DNA from 3 places in the Arthrobacter sp. TMS2-4 genome. Region 2 is predicted to be linked to each of the others. Evidence: riboswitches for the same ligand, from Rfam matches in the RefSeq annotation. Region 2 holds a riboswitch; each other region holds the start of a gene.
The links. A riboswitch is a leader RNA that binds a small molecule or an ion and turns the genes downstream of it on or off. The one in region 2 is predicted to bind S-adenosylmethionine.
Positions count from the first base shown of each region.

Region 1: linked by a shared signal. The riboswitch ahead of ACX80F_RS13265 (ABC transporter substrate-binding protein) and the one ahead of ACX80F_RS08785 (O-acetylhomoserine aminocarboxypropyltransferase/cysteine synthase family protein) in region 2 are both predicted to bind S-adenosylmethionine.
Region 3: linked by a shared signal. The riboswitch ahead of ACX80F_RS04920 (bifunctional o-acetylhomoserine/o-acetylserine sulfhydrylase) and the one ahead of ACX80F_RS08785 (O-acetylhomoserine aminocarboxypropyltransferase/cysteine synthase family protein) in region 2 are both predicted to bind S-adenosylmethionine.

Region 1 covers NZ_JBTNDI010000011.1:3,647-7,415, reverse strand. Annotated here, with positions in the region: gene ACX80F_RS13270 (aminodeoxychorismate lyase) at 1-877, shown strand, start outside; SAM riboswitch class IV at 986-1,103, shown strand; gene ACX80F_RS13265 (ABC transporter substrate-binding protein) at 1,269-2,183, shown strand; gene ACX80F_RS13260 (amino acid ABC transporter permease) at 2,194-2,958, shown strand; gene ACX80F_RS13255 (amino acid ABC transporter ATP-binding protein) at 2,955-3,692, shown strand; gene ACX80F_RS13250 (energy-coupling factor transporter transmembrane component T family protein) at 3,762-3,769, opposite strand, start outside.
Region 2 covers NZ_JBTNDI010000005.1:90,188-93,956, forward strand. Annotated here, with positions in the region: gene ACX80F_RS08775 (hypothetical protein) at 1-585, shown strand, start outside; gene ACX80F_RS08780 (CoA-binding protein) at 582-1,091, opposite strand; gene ACX80F_RS08785 (O-acetylhomoserine aminocarboxypropyltransferase/cysteine synthase family protein) at 1,088-2,467, opposite strand; SAM riboswitch class I at 2,559-2,663, opposite strand; gene ACX80F_RS08790 (hypothetical protein) at 2,784-3,014, shown strand; cyclic di-AMP (ydaO/yuaA leader) riboswitch at 3,135-3,314, shown strand; gene ACX80F_RS08795 (LysM peptidoglycan-binding domain-containing protein) at 3,320-3,769, shown strand, end outside.
Region 3 covers NZ_JBTNDI010000002.1:391,229-394,997, reverse strand. Annotated here, with positions in the region: gene metX (homoserine O-acetyltransferase MetX) at 1-621, opposite strand, end outside; gene ACX80F_RS04920 (bifunctional o-acetylhomoserine/o-acetylserine sulfhydrylase) at 652-1,968, opposite strand; SAM riboswitch class IV at 2,046-2,162, opposite strand; gene ACX80F_RS04915 (VOC family protein) at 2,318-2,959, shown strand; gene ACX80F_RS04910 (DUF1540 domain-containing protein) at 2,978-3,265, opposite strand; gene ACX80F_RS04905 (CPBP family intramembrane glutamic endopeptidase) at 3,409-3,769, opposite strand, start outside.

The DNA.
Region 1 (3,769 bases), on a different contig from region 2:
GACTGTTCTCGTGTTCCTGGACCCGGCCCATGACGACGGCAGGGTCGTCGACGCGTCCCAGCCGCAGCTGATGGCCACCGACCTCGGCGCCACCCGCGGGGACGGCCTGTTCGAATCCCTGCTCGCCGTCGACGGGGCGCCCCGCAAGGAGCAGGCACACCTGGACCGCCTCGCGTCGTCGGCCGCCGCCCTGGATCTCGCCGTGCCGGACGCCGGGGCGTGGAGCCGCGCGATCCGCACGGGGCTGCGCGAGTTCGCGGCGGAGGAACCCGACCAGCGGAACGCCGTCGTGAAGCTGATCGCCACGCGCGGCGTGGAGGGCGCCGGACGGGCCACGGCCTGGGTCCAGGTGGCCCGCGTGCCGGACGCCACCCTCCGGCAGCGCGAAACCGGCCTGAAGGTCCTGTTCCTCGAGCGCGGCTATGACAGCACCGTCGCCCAGCGGGCACCCTGGCTGCTCCTGGGCGCCAAGACCCTCTCGTACGCGGTCAACATGGCTGCCGTCCGGTATGCGAAGGCGCACGGGGCCGACGACGTCATCTTCACCTCCTCCGACGGCAAGGTCCTGGAGGGACCGACGTCGACCGTCCTCCTCGCCTACGACCGCGACGGCCGGAAAACCCTCCTCACGCCGCAGCTCGAGAGCGGGATCCTCGCGGGGACCTCGCAGAGCGCATTGTTCGCCGCGGCGAAGGAGCAGGGGTGGGAGCTCGGCTACGGACCGCTGGAGCCGCGCCACCTCCTGGACGCCGATGCCGTGTGGCTGATCTCGAGCATCCGGCTGCTCGCGCCGGTGCTCTCGATCGACGGCCAGGAGCTCCGTACCTCGAGGGCCCTGACCGCCGAGCTGGGCGACCTCGTGGACCGCTTCGTGTAATCTCCGCCACAAAACCGCCCTCCGGGGCCCTTCTGCTACGTCAAGTGTCGGATTCCGGTCCTCCTCGTTTTGACCCGGTGCTTCGTGCTGCCCTAGCGTTTTGCCTGCAATCAAGAGTTCCAGCCATCGGCCCTGGCCGGCTGGACAGCAACCCTCTCCCGTAGTGGGGTGCTCCAGGTGAAGATTCGGCCGCCGGGACCAGTCCCCCGGTTGGCAAGTACGGCGTCGTGCGGCCTGTCCCGGACCATTCCCCGGTGACGGCACCCGTACCCGCGCACACCCCAGAACAGTGAGCGTGTCACCCAGCAGCCTGTCCCCCCGCCGTGACCCGGCATCCCCGTACCACCCCGTTCCCCGCGCCCTCCTCCGGGCCGGCACTCCGAAGGACACCATGAACATCTCCCGCAAGGTCCTGGCGGCATTCGCCGTCCCCTTCCTCGCCCTGACCGTCTCCTGCGGCAGCGGCAGCAGCGAACCCGCCGAGACCACCGACGCCCTGGCCGGCAGCGACCAGCAGTCGCTCGACCAGTACACGACCGAGACCACGACGTCGATCGACGAGATCGACACGGCGGAGCTCGGCCTCATCACCGACGGCACGCTGCGTGTCGGCACCCTCTCCGACGCCCCGCCGAACATCTTCCTCGAGGACGGCGTGTTCACCGGCTACGACAACGAACTGCTGCGCGCCATCGGCGACAAGCTGGGCCTCGAGGTCGAGTTCGCGTCCACGGACTTCTCCGCGCTCCTCGCCCAGGTGCAGAACAAGCAGTTCGACGTCGGATCCTCCTCGATCTCCACCACCGCGGAGCGCCGCGAGAACGTCGGGTTCACCAACGGCTACGACTTCGGGTACATGGCCGTCGTCGCGAAGAACGGTTCCTCCGTCACGGGCTTCGACTCCCTCTCGGAGGACACCCGCGTCGGCGTCGTCCAGGGCACCGTCCAGGACGACTACGTGTCCAACACCCTCGGCCTCGAGCCCGTGCGCTTCCCCGACTACAACACCGTCTACGCGAACGTGAAGAACGGGCAGGTCGACGCCTGGGTGGCTCCGTCGCAGCAGGCCACCGGCCAGGTGAAGGACGGCGACGACACCACGATCGCCGAGACCATCATCAACACGGAGAACTTCACCGCGTACGCCGTGAACAGCGACAACCAGCCGCTCATCGACGCCCTCAACGCGGGCCTCGACGCCGTCGTCGCCGACGGCACCTGGACCGAGCTCACCCAGGAGTGGTACCCGGACCGCGAGATGCCTTCCGACTGGAAGCCCGGCAGCAAAGCCGTGGACGTAAAGTAGCGGTCCCTGCATGGATGCCCTCGAACAGCTCGGCAAGACCTTCTTCGACTGGGAGGCGATGGCTGCGGTCCTGCCGGACCTCCTGACCGTCGGACTGCCCAACACGCTCATGCTCGCCCTGGCCTCGGGGATCATCGGCACCATCGTCGGCATGATCCTCGCCGTCATGGGCATCTCCCGCAACCGCGTGCTGCGGTGGATCGCCCGCGTCTACACGGACATCTTCCGCGGCCTGCCCGCGGTGGTGATCATCCTGCTCATCGGCCTCGGTCTCGGACCGATCCTCCGGGAGATCACGGGCAGCACGAGCCCGTACCCGCTGGGCATCCTCGCCCTGTCCCTGATCGCCTCCGCCTACATCGGGGAGATCTTCCGCTCCGGGATCCAGAGCGTGGAGAAGGGACAGCTGGAGGCGTCACGCGCCCTCGGCTTCAGCTACGGCGCGTCGATGCAGCTGGTGGTGATCCCGCAGGGCGTGCGGCGCGTGCTGCCCGCCCTGGTGAACCAGTTCATCTCGCTCATCAAGGAGTCCTCGCTCATCTACTTCATCGGCCTCGTCGCCAGTGAACGCGAGCTCTTCCGGGTGGGCAACGACGCCGCGAGCAACACCGGCAACCTGTCACCGCTCATCGCCGCCGGCGTGCTCTACCTGTGCCTGACCATCCCGCTCACGCACCTGGTCAACTTCATCGACAACCGGCTCCGCGTGGGCAAGCAGCAGAAGCTCGAGCCGGACGAACTGGCCGCACCGATCGGCGAAGGAGCGAAGGCATGAGAACCCCGGAATCAGGCACCCTGACGGGCAGGAACCTGCACCTGTCCTTCGGCTCCAACCACGTGCTGCGCGGCATCGACCTGCATGTGGAGCGGGGCACGACGGCGTCGGTCATCGGCCCCTCCGGGTCCGGCAAGTCCACCCTCCTGCGCGTCCTGAACCGGCTGATCGAACCGGACCAGGGGGACATCCTGCTGGACGGCCGGTCCGTCCTGAAGGACAACCCGGACGAGCTGCGACGGCGCATCGGCATGGTGTTCCAGCAGTTCAACCTGTTCCCGCACAAGACCGTGCTGGACAACGTGTCGCTGGCCCTGCGCAAGCTCCGGAAGATGTCGGCGGAGGAGGCCCGGGGCAAGGCCCTCGCCCAGCTTGACCTCGTGGGCCTGAAACACAAGGCCGACGTCCGCCCCGGCAACCTCTCCGGCGGCCAGCAGCAGCGCGTCGCGATCGCCCGCGCGCTGGCCATGGACCCCGAGGTGATGTTCTTCGACGAGGCCACCTCCGCCCTGGATCCCGAGCTCGTCAAGGGCGTCCTGGCGCTCATGACGGACCTCGCGGCGGCGGGCATGACCATGGTCGTGGTCACCCACGAGATGGGCTTCTCGCGCAACGTCTCCGACACCGTGACGTTCATGGACGGCGGCGTCGTGGTGGAGTCGGGTCCTCCGGCGGCGATCTTCGACGACGCGCAGACGCCCCGCCTGAGGTCGTTCCTCTCGGACGTGCTCTGACCACCTCCAGCACGGCACCGGGGGTCCGCTCGTGCGGGCCCCCGGTGCCGTCCCCGGGGACTTCGGCGGTCAGGACA
Region 2 (3,769 bases):
AAGGCAGGGGGCCCGGTCCCCGGAGGTGGGGAAACAGATGATCAGGCCCTCGGGAGCGGGCAAGCAGACGCCCCGGGCCTCGAGGTCCGGCTGCTGAGGCAAGCACAACCGGCGGCTCCGACCGTTCCCGGCGGGGACCCGTGGGGGAAGGTCGTCTCGTCCCCGGATCGGCGGGCCCCCACCGCGCCGGACAGGGTCTGGTTTCTCGCCCCCGCCCCGGCACCCGGGCCGGCAGTCGAGCCCGTCGTGGAGGAGCCGGTGGATCAGCCCGCCCCGGATCAGCCCGCCGCGGATCAGCCGGTCGCGGAGCGGCTGATGGATCAGCCCGTCGTGGAGCAGGCGGCCGCGGATCAGCCCGTCGTGGAGCAGGCGGCCGCGGATCAGCCCGCCGCGGATCAGCCCGTCGTGGAGGAGTCGGTGGATCAGCCCGCCGCGGATCAGGCGGCCGTGGATCAGCCCGGCACGGACGAGCCCGCTCGGGGCACGCCGGCGAACCAGCCGGCCCAGGACAGGACAGGGGCACATCGGACGGCCGACGGACAGCCGGAAGAGACCGACCGGCCCGGGGTGTCCGACCGCCGCTAGGAGGTGAGCTGCCGCCGGGAGGAGATGACGCCGGTGTTGAACCCGGCGAGGTTGAGCCCGCCGTGGAAGCGTGCATGCTCGATCTTGATGCACCGGTCCATGACCACGTCCAGGCCCGCGGCTTCGGCCTCACGTGCGACGTCCTCGTGCCATGATCCCAGCTGCAGCCAGAGCGTCCTGGCGCCGACGTCGAGCGTCTCCTGCAGCACCGTGGGCAGGTCATCGTGCTTGCGGAACACATCGACGACGTCGGGCACCTCGGGCAGGTCCTTCAGCGACGCGTAGGCCGGCTGGCCGAGGATCTCCTTCGCCACCGGGTTCACGAAGTACAGGCGGTAGGGGGAGGAGGACTGCAGGTAGGTCGCGACGAAGTAGGATGCGCGCGAGGGCTTGTCCGAGGCCCCGACGATCGCCACCGACCGTGCGGTCCGCAGCAGGTTCAGCCGTTCGGGCGCCGTGGGCCCCTCCCAGGTCCGTTCGGGAATCACGCTGCCGGTGCTGCTCATGCTCCCACTCCCACTGCCCGCGTCGCCGAGGCGTCGCCGTCGTTCTCTCCGGCCGCTTCCTGCGGCAGGTCCCCAAAAGCGTCGTCGGAGGAGTTCACCGCGACCTCCAGGGCCTGGTCCAGGTCCCAGAGGATGTCCTCGAGGTCCTCCAGCCCGACGGAGATGCGCACGAGGTCCTCGGGGACGCCGGCCGCGGCGAGCTGCTCGGTGGAGAGCTGCTGGTGCGTCGTCGAGCCCGGGTGGATCACGAGGGTGCGGGAGTCGCCCACGTTCGCGAGGTGCGAGGCGAGCTGCAGCGACTCGATGAACTTCTGGCCCGCCTTGCGGCCGCCCCTGATACCGAAACTGAACACGGATCCGGGCCCCTGCGGCAGATAGGTCTTCGCCCGCTCGTGATGCGCGTGGGTAGGGAGGCCGGCGTAGTTGACGTACTCCACCCGCGGGTCCGCCTGCAGCCACTCGGCGACGGCCTGCGCGTTCTCCAGGTGTTCGTCCAGGCGCTGCGCGAGGGTCTCGACCCCCTGAAGGAGCTGGAAGGCGGACATCGGCGAGAGCGAGGGTCCGATGTCGCGGAGCTGTTCTGTGCGCAGCTTCGTCAGGAACCCGTACTCCCCGAAGTTCGCCCACCACTGGATGTTGCCGTAGGACGGCACGGGTTCGGTCATCATCGGGAACTTGCCGTTGCCCCAGTCGAAGCGGCCGCTCTCCACGATCACGCCGCCGAGCGTGGTGCCGTGTCCGCCGATGAACTTGGTGGCCGAGTGGATGACGATGTCCGCACCGTGTTCGATGGGACGCACCAGGTACGGCGTGCTCAGCGTGGAGTCGACGATGAACGGGACGCCGGCGTCATGGGCCACCGTGGCCAGGCCCGCCAGATCGGCGATCTCACCGGAGGGATTCGCGATCACCTCCGCGTAGACCGCCTTGGTGTTGTCCCGGATGGCGGCCGCGTAGTCCGCAGGATCCGTCCCCGGGACGAAGGTGGTCTCGATGCCGAAGCGGCGCAGCGTGACATCGAGCTGGGTGACCGTGCCGCCGTACAGCTGCGAGGCAGCGACGATGTGGTCACCGGCCTGGCAGAGCGCCGCGAAGGTGAGGAACTCGGCGCTCATGCCCGACGCCGTCGCCACCGCCCCGATCCCGCCCTCGAGGGAACTGATGCGCTCCTCGAACGCGGCGACCGTCGGGTTGCCGATCCGCGAGTAGATGTTGCCGTACTTCTGCAGGGCGAACAGGTTGGCGGCGTCGTTGGTGTCCTTGAACACGAAGGACGTCGTCTGGTAGATCGGGACGGCCCTGGCCCCGTGGGTGGCGTCGGGAGTGCCGCCGGCGTGCAGTGCGCGCGTCCGGAAGCCGAAGGAACGTTCTGCCATCAGGCACCTGCCTTGCTGGGTCGGGATACTGCGGGGCAGGACCGGGGATCGGGGTGGCGGCCGAAGGCGGCCGTGGCGCTGCTCATGGTTTCCTCCATCGTCCTGGCAGTAGCACCCTCATGTCGCCGCGGGATCGCGGGGGCCAGGGTTGCTGCGGCGTCAGTGAGCCAGATCTCTCAGCCGCTCGGGATGGTCGGGTCGAGTCTGACACCAGGCCGCCGCAGAACCAAACCATGTGTCCCCGTATGAGCCGGCCCCTGCGCGCTGCTCCGGATGGGGCGGCGGAGGCACGCCGTGCGGCACCTAGGGTGGAGGGATGGAGGATTGGAGATCGGCAAGCCGGGCGCAGGACCGGAGGCTGTGGCAGACGCTCTCGTACGTCGGCACCGCGCTGACACTCACGCTGGTCAGCAGCATCCTGGTGGCCGTCGGCGGCCCGGGTGTGGTGGTCACGGAGTGGTTCTATGTGCAGCAGGCGATGCTGCTCGCGCTCAGCGCGGCGGGGACGTTCCTCGCGCTTCGTCGCTGGCGGGCGCTGCGCGGTTGAGGGGCACCCTACCTCCCGTTACAAAAATGTGACAAATCGAGGAGCACCTGGGTATTGTCAGCGAGTGCCTCCGCGACCGTGGGGCGCTTCTGGACGGATTGCCGAGCCCTGCCGTCGTCCGGGACTCGTTCGCAACCAGTAAGGCAGGGACGGGGGAACCACCAGTTCCACCGGGCGCGCAGGGAAACCTGCAGGCGTCCTCGGGGTTAAGTCGTGCCGTACCACCCACCGGTGATGCGCGCGGCCGGGTGACTCCCATCCGAACCCGACAGCTCACCCCGCAGGCATGGGAGAGGTACAACACCATGTCACGAAACACCACTTCACCACGCCACCGCGCCGACGTCGACGGAAATCTCGCTCTCCAGGGCCTGTCCCGCGCAGCGAAGGCCCACGCCACCGCTGTAGGCCGCCCCGTCGCCATCGCCGCCGTCACCTCGGGCCTCGCACTCACCGCTGTGGGCACCGCCAACGCCGGTGAGTACACCACGCAGAGCACGACGACGGCCCCCGCTGCCGTTGCAGCCCCGGCTGTTGCTCCCGCCGCTTCCACGACGCACACGGTCGTCTCCGGCGACACCCTGGGTGCCGTCTCGGCACGCTACGGCGTGGACCTCTCCGCCGTCCTCACGGCGAACGGCCTGTCCGTCTCCTCGATCATCTTCCCGGGCGACACCATCCTCATCCCGACGGGTGCCGCTGCGGCTCCCGTCCGCACGGTGTCGGTGACCGTGGCCGCACCCCAGACCGCCCCC
Region 3 (3,769 bases), on a different contig from region 2:
GTCGCCGCCGCGGTAGGCGGGGTCGAGCCGGATGGCCTGCAGCTGTGCCTGGGCGAACGCTATCTGTTCGGCCGAACTGGCGGCAGTGCAGGCGATGACGGCGCACCGCTCCACGCGGTCCGGGAACATCAGTGCCCATTCGAGGGCCCGGGCGCCGCCCATCGACCCCCCGAGCACGGAGTGCCAGCGCCCGATGCCGAGCTGGTCGGCGAGCAGGCTCTCCGCGCGGACGGCGTCGCGGATGGTGACGAAGGGGAACCGTGCACCCCACGGCGCGCCGTCGGGCGCGAGGCTGGCCGGTCCCGTCGAGCCGTAACAGCCGCCCAGCATGTTGACGGACACCACGAAGTAGCGGTCGGTGTCCACCGTACGGCCGGGACCCACGAGGGAGTCCCACCAGCCCTCCTCCTCCGAGGCGCCCCGGGCCACGTGGGAGCTGCCGGTCAGGGCATGCTGCACGAGGACGGCGTTGGAGCCGTCCCGGTTCGGCCGGCCCCAGGTCTCGAACGCCAGCTGGACGTCGGGCAGCGTCCCCCCGGTCTCGAGGGCCAGCGGGCCGATGGACGCGATACGGAGCAGCCCATCTCCGTCCGGGGGCGCTCCGTGCGTCCGGGCGGGCAGCGGGGCAGGAGGGTACGTGGTCACGAACCCTCAGGCCCCCTTGGCGGCGCGGAAGCCTGCATCCAGGTCGGCCAGGATGTCGGCGATGTGCTCGAGGCCGACGGACAGCCGGACCAGGCCGGGCCGCACGCCGGCGGTGAGCTGCGCCTCCGCCCCGAGCTGGCTGTGCGTCGTCGACGCGGGGTGGATGACGAGCGAACGGACGTCGCCCACGTTCGCGACGTGCGAGTGCAGCTCGAGCCCGTCGACGAAGCGCTTTCCGGCATCGAGTCCCCCGACGATGTCGAAGCTCACGATCGCTCCCGTGCCGTTCGGCCCGTACTTCCGCCCGCGGTCGTACCAGGGACTCGAGGAGAGCCCGGCATAGGTGACGCGTTCGACGTCGTCGTGCCCTTCCAGCCATTCGGCGACGGCCTGCGCGTTCTGCACGTGGCGTTCCATGCGCAGGCTCAGGGTCTCCAGTCCCTGGGCGATGAGGAAGGCGTTGAACGGGGAGACGGCCGAGCCGAGGTCGCGGAGCAGCTGCACGCGGGCCTTGAGGATGTACGCGAGGTTGGCGCCGAGCGCGCTGCCCACCCCGAGGTCGCGGGCGTACACGAGGCCCTGGTAGCTCTCGTCCGGCGTGTTGAAGCCCGGGAACCGGTCGGGGTGCTGCGCGAAGTCGAAGGCGCCGGAGTCCACGATGACCCCGGCGATGGCGTTGCCGTGCCCGCCGAGGTACTTGGTGGCCGAGTGGACCACGATGTCCGCACCCCATTCGATGGGCCGGATCAGGTAGGGCGTGGCCAGTGTGTTGTCGACGATCAGGGGGATGCCGTGCTCGTGGGCGACGGCGCTGACGCCCTCGATGTCGAGGACGTCCTGCCGCGGATTGGAGACCACCTCGCCGAAGAAGAGCTTGGTGTTCGGTCGGAGTGCCGCGCGCCACTGGTCGAGATCGTCGGGGTCCTCGACGAACGTGGTCTCGATCCCGTACTTCTTCAGCGTGTGCCGGAAGAGGTTGTAGGTGCCGCCGTAGAGGCTGGGGCTGGCCACGATGTGGTCGCCCGCCTCAGCGACGTTCAGTACCGCGAAGGTGCTCGCGGCCTGGCCGGAGGCCAGCAGCAGGGCGCCGACGCCGCCTTCGAGGCTCGCGATGCGGGTCTCGACGACCTCCTGGGTCGGGTTGCCGATCCGCGTGTAGATGGGCGCGAGTTCCGCCAGGGAGAACCGGTTCGCGGCGCTCTCCGCGCTGGGGAAGACGAACGACGACGTCTGGTAGATGGGGAGCGCTCGCGCCCCCGTGGCCGGGTCCGGCACCTGGCCGGCGTGGATCTGGCGTGTTTCAAAGGACCAATCGTTGGACATGGTGCTCCCTCTGATCAGGGGCTCCGCCTGTCCGGCTCCCGCCGGCGCCGCCGTTCGGGGAGACCGGACCCCGCAGGAGCCCGCGCTTGAACGGCGCCGATGGGACGCCGGACCTGGTCCTCACCCGGGGCACCCCACCGCGGTTGGAGGGTTGCCGGCCAGCAAGCCGGGGCTGTGTGCTGGCACTCATGACCTGCCTTCATGAAAGCCGATCCGGGGGGATCCGGCAACCGTGTGACCCTCCGTGAAGCAGCCCGCAGACGCGCTCCCGATCCGGCTGCGAGACACGCGTCGCGGAGTAAGGCTTGCCTTAGTCGAGACCCAGATCACTTAGTGCCAAGATAGCCGCATGCGCCTGGACCATGTATCTTATGCCTGCGAACCCGATGGACTTGCCGCGACGGCCGAGCGGATCTCGGCCAAGCTCGGCGTGGAGCCGGTGAAGGGTGGTGTACACCCCCGCTTCGGTACGCGCAACATGATTTTTCCCCTGGTCAACGGCCAGTACCTGGAGGTCGTCGAGGTGCTGAACCACCCGGCGTCGGACAAGGCCCCGTTCGGCCAGGCCGTCCGCGCCCGCTCCGAAGCCGGCGGTGGCTGGATGGGCTGGTGCGTCGCCGTCGACGATCTGGCGCCGTTCGAGGAGCGCCTCGGCCGCAGTTCCGTGCCCGGCAACCGGAAGTTCCCGGACGGCCAGGAGCTCACCTGGCAGCAGATCGGCATCAAGGGGCTCATCGCGGACCCCCAGGTCCCCTATCTGCTGCGCTGGGACGACGGCACGGAGGAACTCCACCCCTCGAAGGCCCGCCCCGCCTCGGTGAAGCTGGACTGCCTCACCATTGCCGGCTCGTCGGAGCGCGTGACCGACTGGCTCGGCACGGATGTCGAGCAGACGCTCGACGACGTGCAGGTCGAGTGGATCGCCCCCAACGGCACGCCCGGCGTCATGTCGGTGACGTTCGAGACCGACAGCGGGCGCGTCGAGATCTGACCGGTCGTCCCCGCACCCTCAGGGGTGCGTGTAGGTGAGGCAGTCGGCGGCGTCCGCGCCCGGGCCCACCTTCACGGCCGGCGCGCTGCACAGCAGGTCGTGGTTGAAGCTGCATTCGGAGCGCTGGCACGCACCGACGTGCGCGATCACTTTCGGCAGACCGCCGCTGACGGACGTGTCGATGAAGGTGGCGCACGTGGCGTGTTCCTCCACGCCGGACACCGTGATCGCGACGGCCGTGCAGCCGTCGTGGTTGAACGAGCAGTTGTGGACAGTGCACTCGGAGACGTTGGTGACGACGCTCATGATTCCTCCTGGCTGGTCCGACGGGGCACCGGTCGCGGAGCCCCGATGGTGCTGGGTGAGCACACGGTAGCACCGGGCCCCCCGGTTCTTTGAGTCATGATTCGGGTGCGTAAATCAGCCGGGCGCCGCCCGGCCGGGGCATCTCACGCCCCGATCCCGAGGGCCGGCCCCAGCAGCGCGTAGCCGACGAATCCCGTGATGTCGATCAGCGCGTGCGCGATCACGAGCGGCAGCACCCGCCGCGTCCGGGTGTAGAACCAGGCGAACAGCAGCCCCATCAGGACGTTCCCGATGAACGGGCCGAACCCCTGGTAGAGGTGGTAGCTGCCCCGGATGAGGGCACTCGTGATGATGATCGCGGGCGTGGACCAGCCGAGCTGCCGCAGGCGGATGAACAGGTAGCCGACGACGATGACCTCCTCGAGCACCGCATGCCGGAGCGCGGAGAGGACCAGGACCGGGATGGTCCACCAGTAGTCGTCGAGCGCGGCCGGCACGAGCGCG